DNA from 2 places in the Lactiplantibacillus paraplantarum genome. Region 2 is predicted to be linked to the other one. Evidence: predicted binding sites of a transcription regulator. Region 2 holds the regulator's gene; the other holds the start of a gene.
What was found. Region 2 encodes CtsR, which represses protease genes until heat stress. Its sites were predicted from a motif close to TTGGTCAAAAAAGGTCAAANA; they were not measured.

Region 1 (7,399 bases), 470 kb from region 2:
GGATTGGCTTCAACGCTATCCGGTCCTTTACATCCGGCGTTTGATTACCGGACAACGCTCTCAGTGTGGGCGCGCTCATTGTTCTATCTTCAACCGAAATGGTGGTTGATGGCAACGGTGCCGTGGATTTACAAGACGCACGTTATTTGCGGCTTAGCAATTTTCGGCTTCTTCCCATACACGCGGTTGATTCACGCGATTGCAATTCCTTACCAGTACTTCTATCGGCGTTACATCGTTTATCGGCGGCGGCCACGAGTTTAGTGCGCCATTGCGAACTTTAAGCAAAAATGGTTTTTACGGCACGGATGGTGTGGTGAAAACCATTTTTTAGTTACAGCGATTTGCCCTGGTGGTTCAAGTTGTGGGCTGACTGCCGAAATCGCGGGCATAATCAGTGGTAATTTGGAACGCACAGATACAACTCCAAGGGGATATGTGCCAATTCGTTTTGGGGTGTTTCCCTAATAGGATTTGCAGTGGTGGGGTGCTATGCTGAATTTAATGAAGTGAATGGTGAAAGGAGTTTCGTCATGGCTAAGTTTAACTTTACGCTGAACGCTGCGCGGATGGACGCGAGTGGGCACTATGATTTTCAAAATGTGTTTGAATTTCCAGATTTTATTGAAATGCGGCCAACTTTGCGAGCAGCGGTACGGACGGTGGCTCGGGAGGCTTTTGAGCAGCCCGTATTGCCGGTGAAGGTGGAACGGATGACGACATCGCTGGAAGAACAATTAGAGCGTGAGACGCGCAAGTATGAGCGGCAAATCGGTGTTTATGATAATCAAAAGAATGAACGCAATCAGCTTGTACGGTTATTCACGCAGATTTTACAGGCCATCAGCCGAAGTGACGAAATTACTGAGGAACTGGAAGACATTATTTATGCCGTCAATCAAACTCGTCTGAGTCTGATTGGGCTGCCAGCACTTGAAGGTACTGGCGAGCTATACGATGCCGACCGCGATCGTGAACTGATTGCGGGGACGTACTATCATTTTGTGACCCGTCTGTTAGTACGGCCGTATTTACGCGATATACAGGGTGACTTGGTTCCAGAGAACGTCACGGCGGCTGGCCGCCACTTAGTTGTCCGGATGACCACGTATGCTTACCGCGATTGGGACGCGTACCTGGTCCATGAATACGATGAACAACATCTGATCAAAAATGAGAAGGGGCTGACGAATGCAGCGTATTATGACAAGCTGGAAGCGGTCGAATTAAAGTATGCTGATCATATTTATGCCGAGGTGTTGGCCGATACTTATCAGGAGTTTGTGAAGGTGTTAGTCCCTGATCAGCTGGAACGTTTTGAAATCATGTCGAGTGACTTATGGCCGTTATTGGCTAAGAATCCGGGGATACGCATTCGATTGGCCGCCATTGTCAATCGTCATTTTAAGTTGGACCAGGATGGCTATGAGCACGTGATGGACGCGCCCCTGCAAGAAATCAAACAAAAATACCAATTTTATCGTGAAAACTTTAGTTGAGGAGGCAGTTGCTGATGACTGTAGATGCACAGTTAGGTACCGAGGCGTTTGAAAAAGTGATCTTTATGCTCGACGTCGTCCCGACCAAGGACAATATCCAGGAATTTGCCATGCAAGGTAACTTGTACCCGGAACCAATCGATGAGACCGCGTGGGCGTTGCCGGGCTACCTGTCAGATGACTACAATATCTTCTTAGTCTTCGCCCCGAACGTCTTAAATCATTGGACCGTGACGTGCGCGCAAGTGACTATTGAAAACGGGCACGACATCACTGAAATGAGCAACGTTGTCCCGACCGGCACTGGTATGAATGCGGTGGCCCATGCCAGTAAGGCGGGGGCCATCGAACTATTGGCCTATTTTAAGACCTTGGAAGCCAATGGACTAGGACACTTTGATGATGAAGTCTGGCAGTATGTGTAGCGCGAAGGTTGGCAAAAATCTGTAAATTGTGATAACAAATATCGTAGTTGTTCGGTAGTCGTAATGGGCTGATTATTGAACAACTATTTTTATGTAATAAATGAAAATGTGGTTCGCATCAATATTAATTCTAGCTTGTATTTTTGTTTCAATTAAATACTTAATTAATTGCTTTTCAGTTGCGGCGGTCACCGTAATATCAAGATTACCTTGAACGTCGTCATGGCATAACATAATATCAAAGCTGCCAAGGCTAAGGCGATTCGATTCAGTACATTTAGAAAAGATTTGTGCGGTCCTGGATTGTCAGCCAGGTGACATAGTTACGTTGCTGATAAGTAGTGGTTGTCAAACATAAGAAATTCTTATTAAATTCACAGGCACAAACTATTTTACCTTCTTTGACTAATTTGATAGACTTAGGTTAAGAAAGTTGAGGTGACTGATTGAGATGGCTAGTCATAGGCAAATGATTGACAAACTAGTGTGGCGTTGTTACTAGCGCAGTCTGCGTTAGTAACGATTCACTAACTCAATTTTAATCTTAGCTCGGAAAAAGTAACGAGTAGTCAATTTTTAGGTGAAAGAGGGATTTTATGAACAATTTTCAAAATGACCCACAACCACGGACCATTAATACCCAAGTTGGCCTCCGTAGTTTCTTAACTAAAATGTATGGGTTTATGACAATCGCCGTGTTAGTTTCGGCCTTTACCGTTTACTTAGCGATGACCACGTTCCAAGCACAAATTAATGCCGCCTTTTCACAACACCCATTCATTTTCTTGATGATCTTCATTGTTAGCATGTTTGCGATGATTGGGGGCATTCAAGTCAATGCGACGCGCAACCCCGCGATGAGCTTCACCTTACTGATGCTCTTTGCCATCATCTTTGGGGTTGAAATGTCAGTGACCTTGTCCTTATACACGGGTGCCGTTATCACCGGTGCGTTCGTTGCGGCTGGGGCCGTATTTGCGACCATGGCGGTGATTGGGACGACGACTAAGCGTGATATTTCACGTATTGGGACGCATTTGATTGCAGCCTTAATCGGGTTGTTCGTCGCTTCACTGGTCAACATGTTCTTACAAAGTGCCATGATTAGCTACATCTTTTCATACATTGGTGTACTGATCTTCGCCGGTTTATCCATGTGGGACGCTAACCGGATGCGCGATATGTATTTACAATACGGTGACCGAGTCTCATCGACTGGGTTAGCTGTTACCGGGGCCTTACAATTATACTTGGACTTCGTTAACTTGTTCCTCTACTTTGTCCAAATCTTCGGTGGCTCAAGCCGTGACTAATCATTAAGATAATTATTAAGGATTATGACCAAGACGTCATAATCCTTTTTATTTACCAAAAATCTGTCATTTCACGGGTTTTCGGTGGACCGAACTCCCGTTTTACTTAATTGTTTGGTACAATTATAAGGGTAATTAACTAGTCGTTCGGCCTGCACTGGTTGGCGCTGAGAATCAGGCGACCGACCCGATGGTGTTCATGGCCTGACCAACGGATTTTTCATAAAAGCGATGATTTGAATTAAGAGATGGGAGCAAACTAATGGCAAAAAAATTATTATTGATTGACGGTAACAGTGTGGCATTTCGAGCGTTCTTTGCGTTGCATAGCCAACTGGAACGGTTCGTAAATCCAGACGGCCTGCATACCAACGCCATTTATGGCTTCAACACAATGCTTGACCACATGATCAAAGCAGTCGAACCCACGGATATGTTAGTGGCTTTTGATGCGGGCAAGACCACGTTTCGAACAGCCATGTATGATAATTACAAGGGCGGCCGGGCCAAGACCCCCAGTGAGTTTTCTGAACAAATGCCGTACATCAAGCAACTTTTGGATGCGTACGGTATCAAACATTACGAATTAAAAGATTACGAAGCCGATGACATTATCGGCACACTGGCTGGTCAAGCGGATCAAGCCGGTTACACGACGACCGTCGTCACTGGTGATCGGGATTTGACCCAGTTGACGACCGAGCATACCACGGTGGCCGTGACCGTTAAGGGTGTTTCTGAAGTGGAGCGCTATACGCCGGCCCATGTTGAAGAAAAGTTGGGGATTACACCGGCACAAATCATTGACATGAAGGGGTTGACTGGTGATACCTCGGATAACTATCCGGGCGTTACTAAGGTTGGTGAAAAGACCGCTCTAAAATTACTCAAGCAATATGGCACGATGGAAGGTATTTATGAAAATATCGACGCCATGAAGCAGAGTAAGATGAAGGAACACTTGATTGAAGATCGCGAACAAGCAGCCCAAGCCAAAGTTTTGGCAACTATCAAACGAGATGCGCCCATTGACGTTCAGTTGACGGATTTAACGTATGCTGGCCCAGACCTTGATCAGTTGGCAGCATTTTATCAGACGATGGACTTTCAATCGTTTTTAAAGAAATTACACCTACAGTCTGATGAACCGGCAACGCCAATCGATTACACTGTCTTGACTAAAGATAATCTGGCGGAATTGCAACAATTGACTGACCACGTGGACTTTTACTTGGAAATGCCAACGCCGAATTACCACACGTCAGCTTTCGCTGGTTTTGCCATCGGTGCGGATGGTCATTGGTACATCAGTCGTAATGTAGAATTATTAATGCAACCGACTGTGGCTGACCTCTTGAGTAGCACAACGATTGCCAAGGACGTTTTTGATATGAAACGCACGACGGTCGGGCTTAATCGTTTGGGTATTCAGCTAGGCAAAGTCGATTTTGATCTCTTACTCGTTTCATACTTATTAGATACGAATGATAATAGCAACGACCTTGGTAGTTTAGCCGAACAACATGGTTATACTGATTTGCCGAGTGACGAAACCGTCTATGGTAAGGGCGTTAAGCGCGCTATTCCTGAAGATGACGATGTCTTCTTTAGCCATCTCGCTCGGAAATTGGCTGCGATTGCCGATTTGAAACCACAATTATTAAAGGAATTGGCAGCTAATGAGCAGGACCAACTGTACGATGATATTGAAAAACCGATGGCCAATGTCTTAGCTCAGATGGAAATCGCCGGCATTACGGTCGACAGCAGTCGACTTAAAGCGATGGGTAGTCAGTTTACAGAACGCTTGAGTGAAATTGAACAGACGATTTATCAAGAAGCCGGTGAAGAGTTTAATATTAATTCACCTAAGCAACTGGGTCACATCTTGTTTGAAGAGATGAAACTGCCTGTGATCAAGAAAACCAAGACAGGGTATTCTACGGCCGTGGACGTTCTGGAAAAGTTAGCACCAGAAGCCCCAATCGTGGCTAATATTTTACAGTATCGTCAGATTTCGAAGATTCAATCAACCTACGTTGTTGGCTTGCTAGATGCCATTCATTCTACGGATCAAAAGGTTCATACGCGTTACTTGCAAACGTTGACCCAAACGGGCCGGTTATCGTCCGTTGATCCAAACTTACAAAACATTCCGGTGCGCTTGGAAGAAGGCCGTAAGATTCGGCAAGCCTTTGTCCCTAGTCATGAAGGCTGGCAAATCTTCTCGTCTGACTACTCGCAAATCGAATTACGGGTGCTCGCGCATATTACTAATGACGAAAATATGCAGGCCGCCTTTAAAGCGGGCGATGATATTCACGCCGCAACGGCCATGCGAATCTTTCACTTGAATTCAGCTGAAGAGGTGACGCCAAATATTCGGCGGCAAGCCAAAGCGGTTAACTTTGGAATCGTCTATGGGATTAGTGATTATGGCTTGTCACAAAATATCGGCATTACTCGTAAACAAGCTCGCAGCTTCATTGACGCTTACTTCAAAGAATATCCGGGTGTCAAAAAGTATATGGATGAAATCGTGCAAACGGCGAAGGAACAAGGTTATGTGGAAACTATCTCACATCGGCGCCGGTACTTGCCAGATATTAACTCCAAGAGCTTCAATCAGCGTTCATTTGCTGAACGGACGGCCATGAACACGCCTATCCAAGGGAGTGCGGCTGACATCATCAAGATTGCGATGATTAAGATGCAAGATAAGTTACAAGCAGCGGGTTTGAAAGCAACCATGTTGCTACAAGTGCACGATGAATTGATTTTTGAAGCACCAAAAGAAGAAATTCCAGTTTTAGAAAAATTAGTGCCAAGCGTGATGGATTCTGCCGTACAGTTAGCCGTGCCGTTGAAGGTTGAGAGCCACTACGGTGATACTTGGTACGATACAAAATAGGGGGAACCACCATGCCTGAATTACCTGAAGTTGAAACTGTTCGTCGCGGTTTGAATCGCCTAGTTAAAGGGGCGACGATTGCTAACATTGATGTGTTTTGGCCAAAAATCATTAATAATGATGTCGACAGTTTCAAACAGCGTTTAGCCAACCAAACGATTCAAACTATTGATCGACGTGGTAAGTATTTATTGTTCCGTTTTAGCAATGGTCTGACGATGGTGTCGCATTTGCGGATGGAAGGCAAGTACAACGTTGTGCCACGTGGTGAAGATCAAGGTAAACATACGCACGTGGTCTTTCATCTGACCGATGATCGCGATTTACTATATAACGATACGCGTAAGTTCGGGCGAATGACGCTCGTGCCGACCGGTGAAGAAAACACGGTGGCGGGATTAAAGACAATTGGCCCGGAACCGGTTGCTGAGCAGTTAACGATGGCCTATATGACAGCTACTTTTGGTAAGTCGAAAAAGATGATCAAGCCATTATTATTGGATCAAAGTAAGCTTGCGGGCATCGGAAATATTTATGCGGATGAAACACTATGGATGAGCAAAATTCACCCAATGCGGCCCGCAAATTCGCTAACCGCCGATGAGATTGCAACGTTGCGCCAAAACATTATTGATGAAATGGCGATGGCAATCAAAGGCCATGGGACCACCGTTCATTCATTTTCAACGGCGTTTGGTGAAGCCGGTCAGTTCCAAAATCACTTACACGTCTATGGCCGTGAGGGTGAGCCTTGTGAGCGGTGTGGCACGATTATTGAGAAGATTAAAGTGGCTCAGCGGGGAACGCATTTTTGTCCGCTGGAACAGCAGTTATAGGTGGTCAGGATGACAAAATTGATTGGATTGACTGGTGGCATTGCGACTGGCAAGTCGACCGTTTCAAAATTATTAGCGGCCAAGTTGCCAATCGTTGATGCTGATAAAATCGCGTGGCAAGTTGAAGGGCCCGGCCAACCGACGACCCAAAAGATTGCGGCGTATTTTGGACAACAAGCAGTACTAGCAGACGGTCAGCTGAATCGACCATGGCTCGGGCAGTTGGTGTTCAATGATCCACAAGCTTTACAAGCGTTAACCGCAATAACACGGTTGCCGATTCAATACGCGATGTTCGAAGCAATCGTGGCAGCAAATCAGCACCAACCGGCCGCAATTATTTTGGATATTCCATTGTTGTTTGAAAGTGGCTGGCAGCACATTTGTGATCAGGTGCTGGTCGTAACAGCACCAC
Region 2 (7,399 bases):
CTGTTCTAGCGGTGACCAATCCGTTCGAGCTTGAATCGCTTCAATCCCAGCTCTGATTTCCGCACCAACCGTTGTAATTACGGCTAAGAAAATCACTTCTTTATCTTTAAAATGGTGGTAGAGTGCCGGCTGTGTGATACCGATCGCATTGGCAATATCACGAGTACTCGTTGCATCATAACCATTTTTCAAAAACAACGTTCTGGCCGTATCTAAAATTGCCTGGTGCGTTTTTGCCATCTGCTCAGCTCGTGTCGTCATGTCATCATCTTCTTCCTTGACTTTATTTCCTATTATAATTTACACCAATCAGCATCGAACCACCAGCCTTGGGCCTTACAGTTGACTTTAATCATGCCTCAACCTAAAAATGACGCTTGAAGTAAAACTTACTTCAAGCGTCATCATGTTGTTATTTTAACCTACTTCGATGAAACGGTCGAACGACCATCCGGCTTAGGCTGATTTTTAATGTTAATGGTAATCGCACCTTTGCTGGCACCAATTGTTACTTGATCATCGACTTTAATCGCACCAGTCAATAATTCTTCGCTTAACCGGTCTTCGATTTCAGTCTGCAATGCTCGCCGAATTGGCCGGGCACCGTACTCAGGGTCAAACCCTGCCTTAGCGACTACGTCAATGGCCGCCGGCGTGATTTTAATCTTGATTCCTTGTTGGGCCACCCGATTAACGATTTCTTGTGACATCAACTTAACGATTTCATGTAATTCTTCCTTATTCAATGAGTGGAAGACAATCGTCTCATCAATCCGGTTCAAGAATTCTGGCCGGAAAGTCTGCTTCAATGTCGCACGAATCGTTGCTGCAACCGCATTGTAGTCATTAGCTTTATCAGTTGCACCAAAGCCAACTGACTTCTCGTCACGCAGCGTGGTTGCCCCAAGGTTCGATGTCATAATTAAGATCGTATTTCTAAAGTCGACTTTACGTCCCTTAGAATCCGTCAAGTAACCATCGTCTAAGACTTGCAATAAAATATTGAAAACGTCTGGATGGGCCTTTTCAACTTCATCGAAGAGAACGACTGAGTATGGCTTCTGGCGAACCTTTTCCGTCAACTGGCCACCTTCATCGTAACCAACGTAGCCCGGTGCAGAACCAATCAACCGGCTCGTTGAGTAGCGCTCCATGTATTCAGACATGTCAATTCGAATCATATTATCTTCAGAACCAAACATCGCTGCGGCTAACGCTTTAGCAAGTTCCGTCTTACCAACCCCGGTTGGTCCTAAGAACATAAACGAACCAATTGGGCGGCTCGGATCCTTCAAACCGCTCCGAGCCCGTCGAATGGCACGGGCCACTGCGGACACCGCTTCGGGTTGACCAACTACCCGTTCATGTAAGATCTTCTCTAAGTTGACTAAACGTTCGCTTTCAGACTTTTGTAACTGTGTCAACGGTACGCCAGTCCATTCAGCAACCACCTGAGCGATATCTTCACCCGTCACTTGTAAATCATAGTGTGGGGTCGTCCCTTCAGTGGTTTGTGCTTCCTGATCTGCCTCAATTCGATCAAGGCGTTGTTTAAGTTGCATTTCCTGCTTACGGATATCAGCGGCTTGTTCAAAATCTTGCGCTTCAATCGCAGTTTCCTTGTCCTCACGTAACTGTGCCAGCTTATCTTGATTTTTGGATAATTTTGTTGGCTGATCCATCTGATCGATCCGTACCTTAGCAGCCGCTTCATCCATCAAATCAATCGCCTTATCAGGTAAGAAGCGGTCACTAATATAGCGACTAGATAACTTAACCGCCTGATCAACGGCTTCATCTGTAATTGTGACCCGATGATGTTCTTCATAACGTGGCCGTAACCCGTTTAAAATTTCAACGGCTTCATCCTCAGCTGGTTCGTTGACCATCACCGTTGCAAAGCGACGTTCCAAAGCTGCGTCAGATTCAATGTACTTTTGATATTCATTTAAAGTGGTGGCACCAATCGTTTGAAGTTCGCCCCGTGCAAGCGCGGGCTTCAAAATGTTAGAAGCATCAATCGCGCCTTCAGCACCACCGGCACCAATCAAGGTATGCAATTCATCAATGAACAAAATAACGTGGCCATCGTTATAAATTTCGTCAATCACTTTCTTTAAGCGGTCTTCAAATTCACCACGATACTTAGTACCAGCCACTAGCGACCCCATATCAAGCATCATCAACCGTTTATCGGCCATATCAGTTGGGACATCGCCCGCAACGATCTTTTGGGCAAGGCCCTCCGCAATCGCCGTCTTACCAACCCCAGGTTCACCGATTAATACCGGATTATTCTTGGTTCGCCGTGACAGGATCTGAATCACCCGTTTGACTTCCTTAGAACGACCAACCACTGGGTCCATCTCTTGTTCACTAGCTAGTTGGGTTAAATCCCGTGCTAATGAATCCAGCGTTGGCGTTCCTTCAGCCTTTTTACCACCGCGATTAGTGGCATTCCCCTTGCGCTTGCTCATGGCGTCACTGACACCTAGCTTACGAAGAACGACTTTACGCGTCTGACCAAGATCTAAATTCAAGTTCATCAAGATTCGCGAGGAAAGGATACTTTCATCAGAGAGCATCGCTAGCAATAAATGCTCAGTTCCAATCTTGTTAGCACCGAGCCGTTTTGCTTCATCACCAGCAACGGATAAAATCTCTTTGGCCTTTGGTGAATATGGTAAGTAAGTATCCTTGCCAACATTGCTCAACGTCCCATAGCCAGTGAACCGTTCGATTTCTTCGCGAATGTCATCTTCACTAACGGCATATTGTTGCAGCACCTTATTCGCAATTCCATTCTTCTCAATCGCCAAGGCTAGTAGCAAATGCTCCGTACCAACTGCCTGATGCTTAAAATATTTGGCCTGTTCCTGTGCCAGTACTAAGACACTCTTAGCACTAGGTGTAAATAAGTTATCCATTGCGATTCCTCGCTTTCTTTAGCTTTCGTAACGCAAGTGGTTCAAGATCCCGATAATTATCCGAGCCCGCAAACTATTTTCTAAGTCCCGGTCCGTTAAACCTAACGTCTCGTGATCGATGGCCACTAAAATCAACTGCGCTTCCCTACGATTTAAGACATCGTCCTCATATAGACTCTGGACGACTGCGTAGGCGTCTCGTTGTGTGATAGAATCGCCGATCACTTGAATGAGGGCATCTAACACATCAGCATCATCGACCAAATTAACCTTTTCAATGCGAATATAACCACCACCACCACGTTTACTTTCTACTAAGTAACCATTTTGGATCGTAAACCGGGTCTTAATCACATAATTAATCTGTGAGGGTACCACGTTGAAAAGGTCGGCAATTTCTGACCGTCGAATTTCAACATGCTCCGAGTCCGCCAAAATACTTTTTAAATACTTTTCAATAATATCCGAGATATTTTGACTTTGCATGTGCTTCACCCTTTTCATTATCTTTGACTAATATTGACTATTATTATACGAGGATAATGAAAAAAAGCAAAGAATTTCACCCAAACCGCGGACCAGTATGTCCTTAACGGTTGTTACAGCATAGCACGCTGACCGTTTGCTTTCAATTGATTGGACCATCTAACACGCACTAATGATTAATTTATGAGGTCCTCATATTCATTGAACTACCTATTTAAAATATGTCAAGTTACGTCACCGATCATTGTGTGCCATCTTAATAATGATGTCCCAGTCTAGATCACCAACAACTAATTTATCCGGTATGCGCAATCGTTAAACTCAAAAGTCGACTACTTAGGCCTACTAAAAACGCTAGTTAGTGTTAACTAGCTTGATCAGGACACTGAATGCCGCTTGTAAGGTATTACCGCTAATTATCAAGACGTGCTAGTAATGTGCTTAGACATGCTCAGTTCCAAAAAAAGGCCATAAAAAAAGCCAGTCAATTGACTGGTTTAGTTGGTTTAACCGTAATCGGGAAAACAGGATTTGAACCTGCGACCCCTACGTCCCGAACGTAGTGCTCTACCAAGCTGAGCTACTTCCCGAGAATATTAAATAAAAAGCCTTAGTACGTAACTAAGACTGTGTTAAACGATCGGGAAAACAGGATTCGAACCTGCGACCCCCTGGTCCCAAACCAGGTGCTCTACCAAGCTGAGCTATTTCCCGATACTAATGCACCCAGTAGGAGTCGAACCTACAACCTTCTGATTCGTAGTCAGACACTCTATCCAATTGCGCTATGGGTGCTTATTTAAAATGCCGAGGACCGGGATCGAACCGGTACGGTTATCACTAACCGCAGGATTTTAAGTCCTGTGCGTCTGCCAATTCCGCCACCCCGGCAAATTAAAAGCGGAAGACGGGATTCGAACCCGCGACCCCCACCATGGCAAGGTGATGTTCTACCACTGAACTACTTCCGCATAATAAATTATTAAATTGTAAATGCCGACTAGAGGATTCGAACCTCCGACCTCCTCATTACTAGTGAGATGCTCTGCCAACTGAGCTAAGTCGGCATGTGCGGGTGAAGGGACTCGAACCCCCACGTCGTAAGACACTAGAACCTAAATCTAGCGCGTCTGCCAGTTCCGCCACACCCGCATGATATTAAATCATGCCTTGTTGCCGGTCTAAACAGTTCTTACTGGTACGCCTTGACAACTATTTAACTTTATCATCATGTTGAATACTTGTCAACAACTTTTTTCACATAAATGGATAAATATACTTTTTATTGGATAAACAAGTTATATTTTTTCCGACAAGAAATATTATAGCACGGTAGCCGAAAATAGCAAACCCTATTTTCAAAAAAAGGATAACAAATTTCATTAGGCCTAGTTTTAGCGCCCTTTATCACCGAGAATCATTGACTTGCGTCGCTGCTCTCACCATCTTTATTGAACTAATTTGCAGTACTTAGCCTTCATTTACACCTCCATCTTGAAGCAACCCCTCCTTTAATACTCATTAATTATGCAAAAAGCGGGCTCACACAACTGTGAGTCCGCTTAGTCTATTCTAATTAACCTTGTTTTTCGATCTTCGTTTTGCCGTGCATGTAAGGAACTAACACATCAGGAATCGTGACCGTTCCATCTTCATTTTGATAGTTTTCCAAAATTGCAGCAACGGTCCGACCAACGGCTAAGCCACTCCCGTTCAACGTATGCACGAATTGTAACTTGCCATCGTCATCCCGATACTGAATGTGTGCACGCCGGGCTTGGAAATCAGTACAGTTTGAACAACTTGAGATTTCACGGTATTTATCCTGTTCAGGGAACCAAACTTCCAAATCGTGGGTCATTGCGGCCGTAAAACTCATGTCACCAGTCGTCAACGTAATCACGTGATAAGGTAACCCAAGCTTCTTCAACAATGATTCCGCATTGTTCGTTAGCTTCTCCAATTCATCCCATGAATCCTCTGGTTTAGTGAACTTAACCATTTCAACCTTATTGAATTGGTGTAAACGAATTAAGCCTTTAGTATCACGGCCAGCACTTCCGGCCTCTTCACGGAAAGCTGGTGATAAAGCCGTAAAGTAAACTGGTAATTTTTCGGCTGGAATGATTTCATCACGATAATAGTTGACCAACGGTACTTCTGCCGTTGGGATCAACGTTAAATCTTGCGTTGTGATTCGGAACGCATCTTCCTTGAACTTTGGAAATTGGCCAGTACCGTACATGGATTCATCAGTAACCATGTAAGGCGGTAATACTTCCGTATACCCTTCAGCTTCATGTTGATCTAAGAAGAAATTGTAAACGGCCCGTTCCAGCTTGGCTCCATCGCCAACATAGTACAAGAAACGGCTACCTGAAACTTTTGCACCACGTTCAAAGTCCAAGATTCCTAAATCTTCACCGATATCCCAGTGCGCCTTAGGTGTAAAGTCAAAGTGCCGTGGCGTACCGATTCGGCGTAACTCAACGGCATCTTCCTCTTTTAAGCTTACTGGTACATCTGGATGTGGCATATTCGGCAAGTGTGCAGCCATATCCTGAACTTGGGCATCAATTGTCCGCCGTTGTTCATCTAAAGCCTTAACATCCGCACTAACCTTTTGCATCTCCGCAATTTCGGCACTGGCATCTTCCTTATTGCGCTTCTTTTGTGAAATTTCGCCTGAAACTTGGTTTCGAGTTGACTTTAATTGCTCACTCTTGGCGATCAATTCACGACGCTGTTCATCGGCAGCTAATAAATCATCGATGTCACTAGCAGCAACACCCCGATGACCAAGCTGTTCTTTTACAAAATCTGGATTCTGACGAATCATCTTAACATCTAACATAACGACGTCTCCTTTTCACTTTTAATCGTAAATAAAAACAGTCTCTCCTCCCAATTGGGACGAAGAGACTGCGATTCGCGGTACCACCCAAGTTCAGGATCATGATTAATCCCACCCTTAAACGGATAACGGCCGTGCCGTGCAGTATTGCCTGCCCACATTGTCGCGCCGGAGTTTCGACTACCGATTCACACCACCCACCGGTTCTCTGAACGTCTACTTAAAACGCGCCGTGTTTAATATTCACTGTCTACTATAGAACATTGATTCCAAAAAGGCAACTAGCCCAAACTAGCAACTTTTTCATCAATCAGCCGAATGACTTCTTTACGAGCATCCGCATCAGCCACAAAGTCAAGTTGATCACCATCGATCTGCATCTTCGGGCTGTGGTCATAATTAGCATACCAATTCGTGTAGCGTTCATTTAAAGTCTGATAATATTTATACAAATCTGGATCTTGATCGATTTGTTCGTAAGAACGGCCCCGCTTTTGGATTCGCTTAAGCATCGTATCAAAAGAAATATTAATATGAATCAATAAATCTGGACTCTTTTGGTGCGACGCTTCTGGTAATTCCTGCATCATGTTATCCAACAATGAATCATAAATGTCAACTTCGGTATTCGTTGCCCGACCCAGATCACCATTTAAATGGAACAATAGTGAGTCTTCAAAGATCGAACGATCCAAGACGTCCAAATCGTTAGCAAAAGCTGATTTAATACTATCCAACCGTTTATTCAAAAAATAGATTTGCAATAAGAACGCGTACTTCTTAGGGTCCTTATAAAATAACGGCAAAATGGGATTATCATCAACTGACTCGTAAAACGCTTTAGAGCCAAAATGGTTGGCCACTAACTGCGTCAAACTGGTCTTGCCGGCACCGATTGTTCCTGACATTACAAGCATGGGGCGTCTCTCCTTTTAATCACGTTAAAATTTTGATTATCTCTAAAAGCAACACTACATATTGTACGCACCCCCGTCTCAAAATGCAATATCTGGTGAGTCAATTCAGCAAAAAACTTCTAGGCTTATTCACACGGGAATAACATGGCCCAGTAACTAAACTCACTGATTACCACGTTTCAACCACCGTTTGTGACAGGCCAGCATGAACAAAA

Region 1: a site for CtsR is predicted at 2,313-2,333, ahead of LP667_RS06225 (Bax inhibitor-1/YccA family protein). Genes of this name have one in related genera too.

Annotation. Positions count from the first base shown of each region.
Region 1 covers NZ_CP032744.1:1,298,269-1,305,667, forward strand. Annotated here, with positions in the region: gene narI (respiratory nitrate reductase subunit gamma) at 1-264, shown strand, start outside; gene LP667_RS06210 (hypothetical protein) at 534-1,499, shown strand; gene LP667_RS06215 (hypothetical protein) at 1,514-1,924, shown strand; gene LP667_RS17010 (hypothetical protein) at 2,211-2,282, shown strand; gene LP667_RS06225 (Bax inhibitor-1/YccA family protein) at 2,521-3,237, shown strand; gene polA (DNA polymerase I) at 3,500-6,148, shown strand; gene mutM (bifunctional DNA-formamidopyrimidine glycosylase/DNA-(apurinic or apyrimidinic site) lyase) at 6,160-6,984, shown strand; gene coaE (dephospho-CoA kinase) at 6,994-7,399, shown strand, end outside.
Region 2 covers NZ_CP032744.1:827,893-835,291, reverse strand. Annotated here, with positions in the region: gene LP667_RS04005 (TetR/AcrR family transcriptional regulator) at 1-261, opposite strand, end outside; gene LP667_RS04000 (ATP-dependent Clp protease ATP-binding subunit) at 423-2,927, opposite strand; gene LP667_RS03995 (CtsR family transcriptional regulator) at 2,946-3,413, opposite strand; tRNA gene LP667_RS03990 (tRNA-Pro) at 3,930-4,003, opposite strand; tRNA gene LP667_RS03985 (tRNA-Pro) at 4,054-4,127, opposite strand; tRNA gene LP667_RS03980 (tRNA-Arg) at 4,135-4,208, opposite strand; tRNA gene LP667_RS03975 (tRNA-Leu) at 4,219-4,304, opposite strand; tRNA gene LP667_RS03970 (tRNA-Gly) at 4,313-4,384, opposite strand; tRNA gene LP667_RS03965 (tRNA-Thr) at 4,408-4,480, opposite strand; tRNA gene LP667_RS03960 (tRNA-Leu) at 4,484-4,565, opposite strand; gene serS (serine--tRNA ligase) at 4,990-6,267, opposite strand; gene LP667_RS03950 (deoxynucleoside kinase) at 6,549-7,184, opposite strand.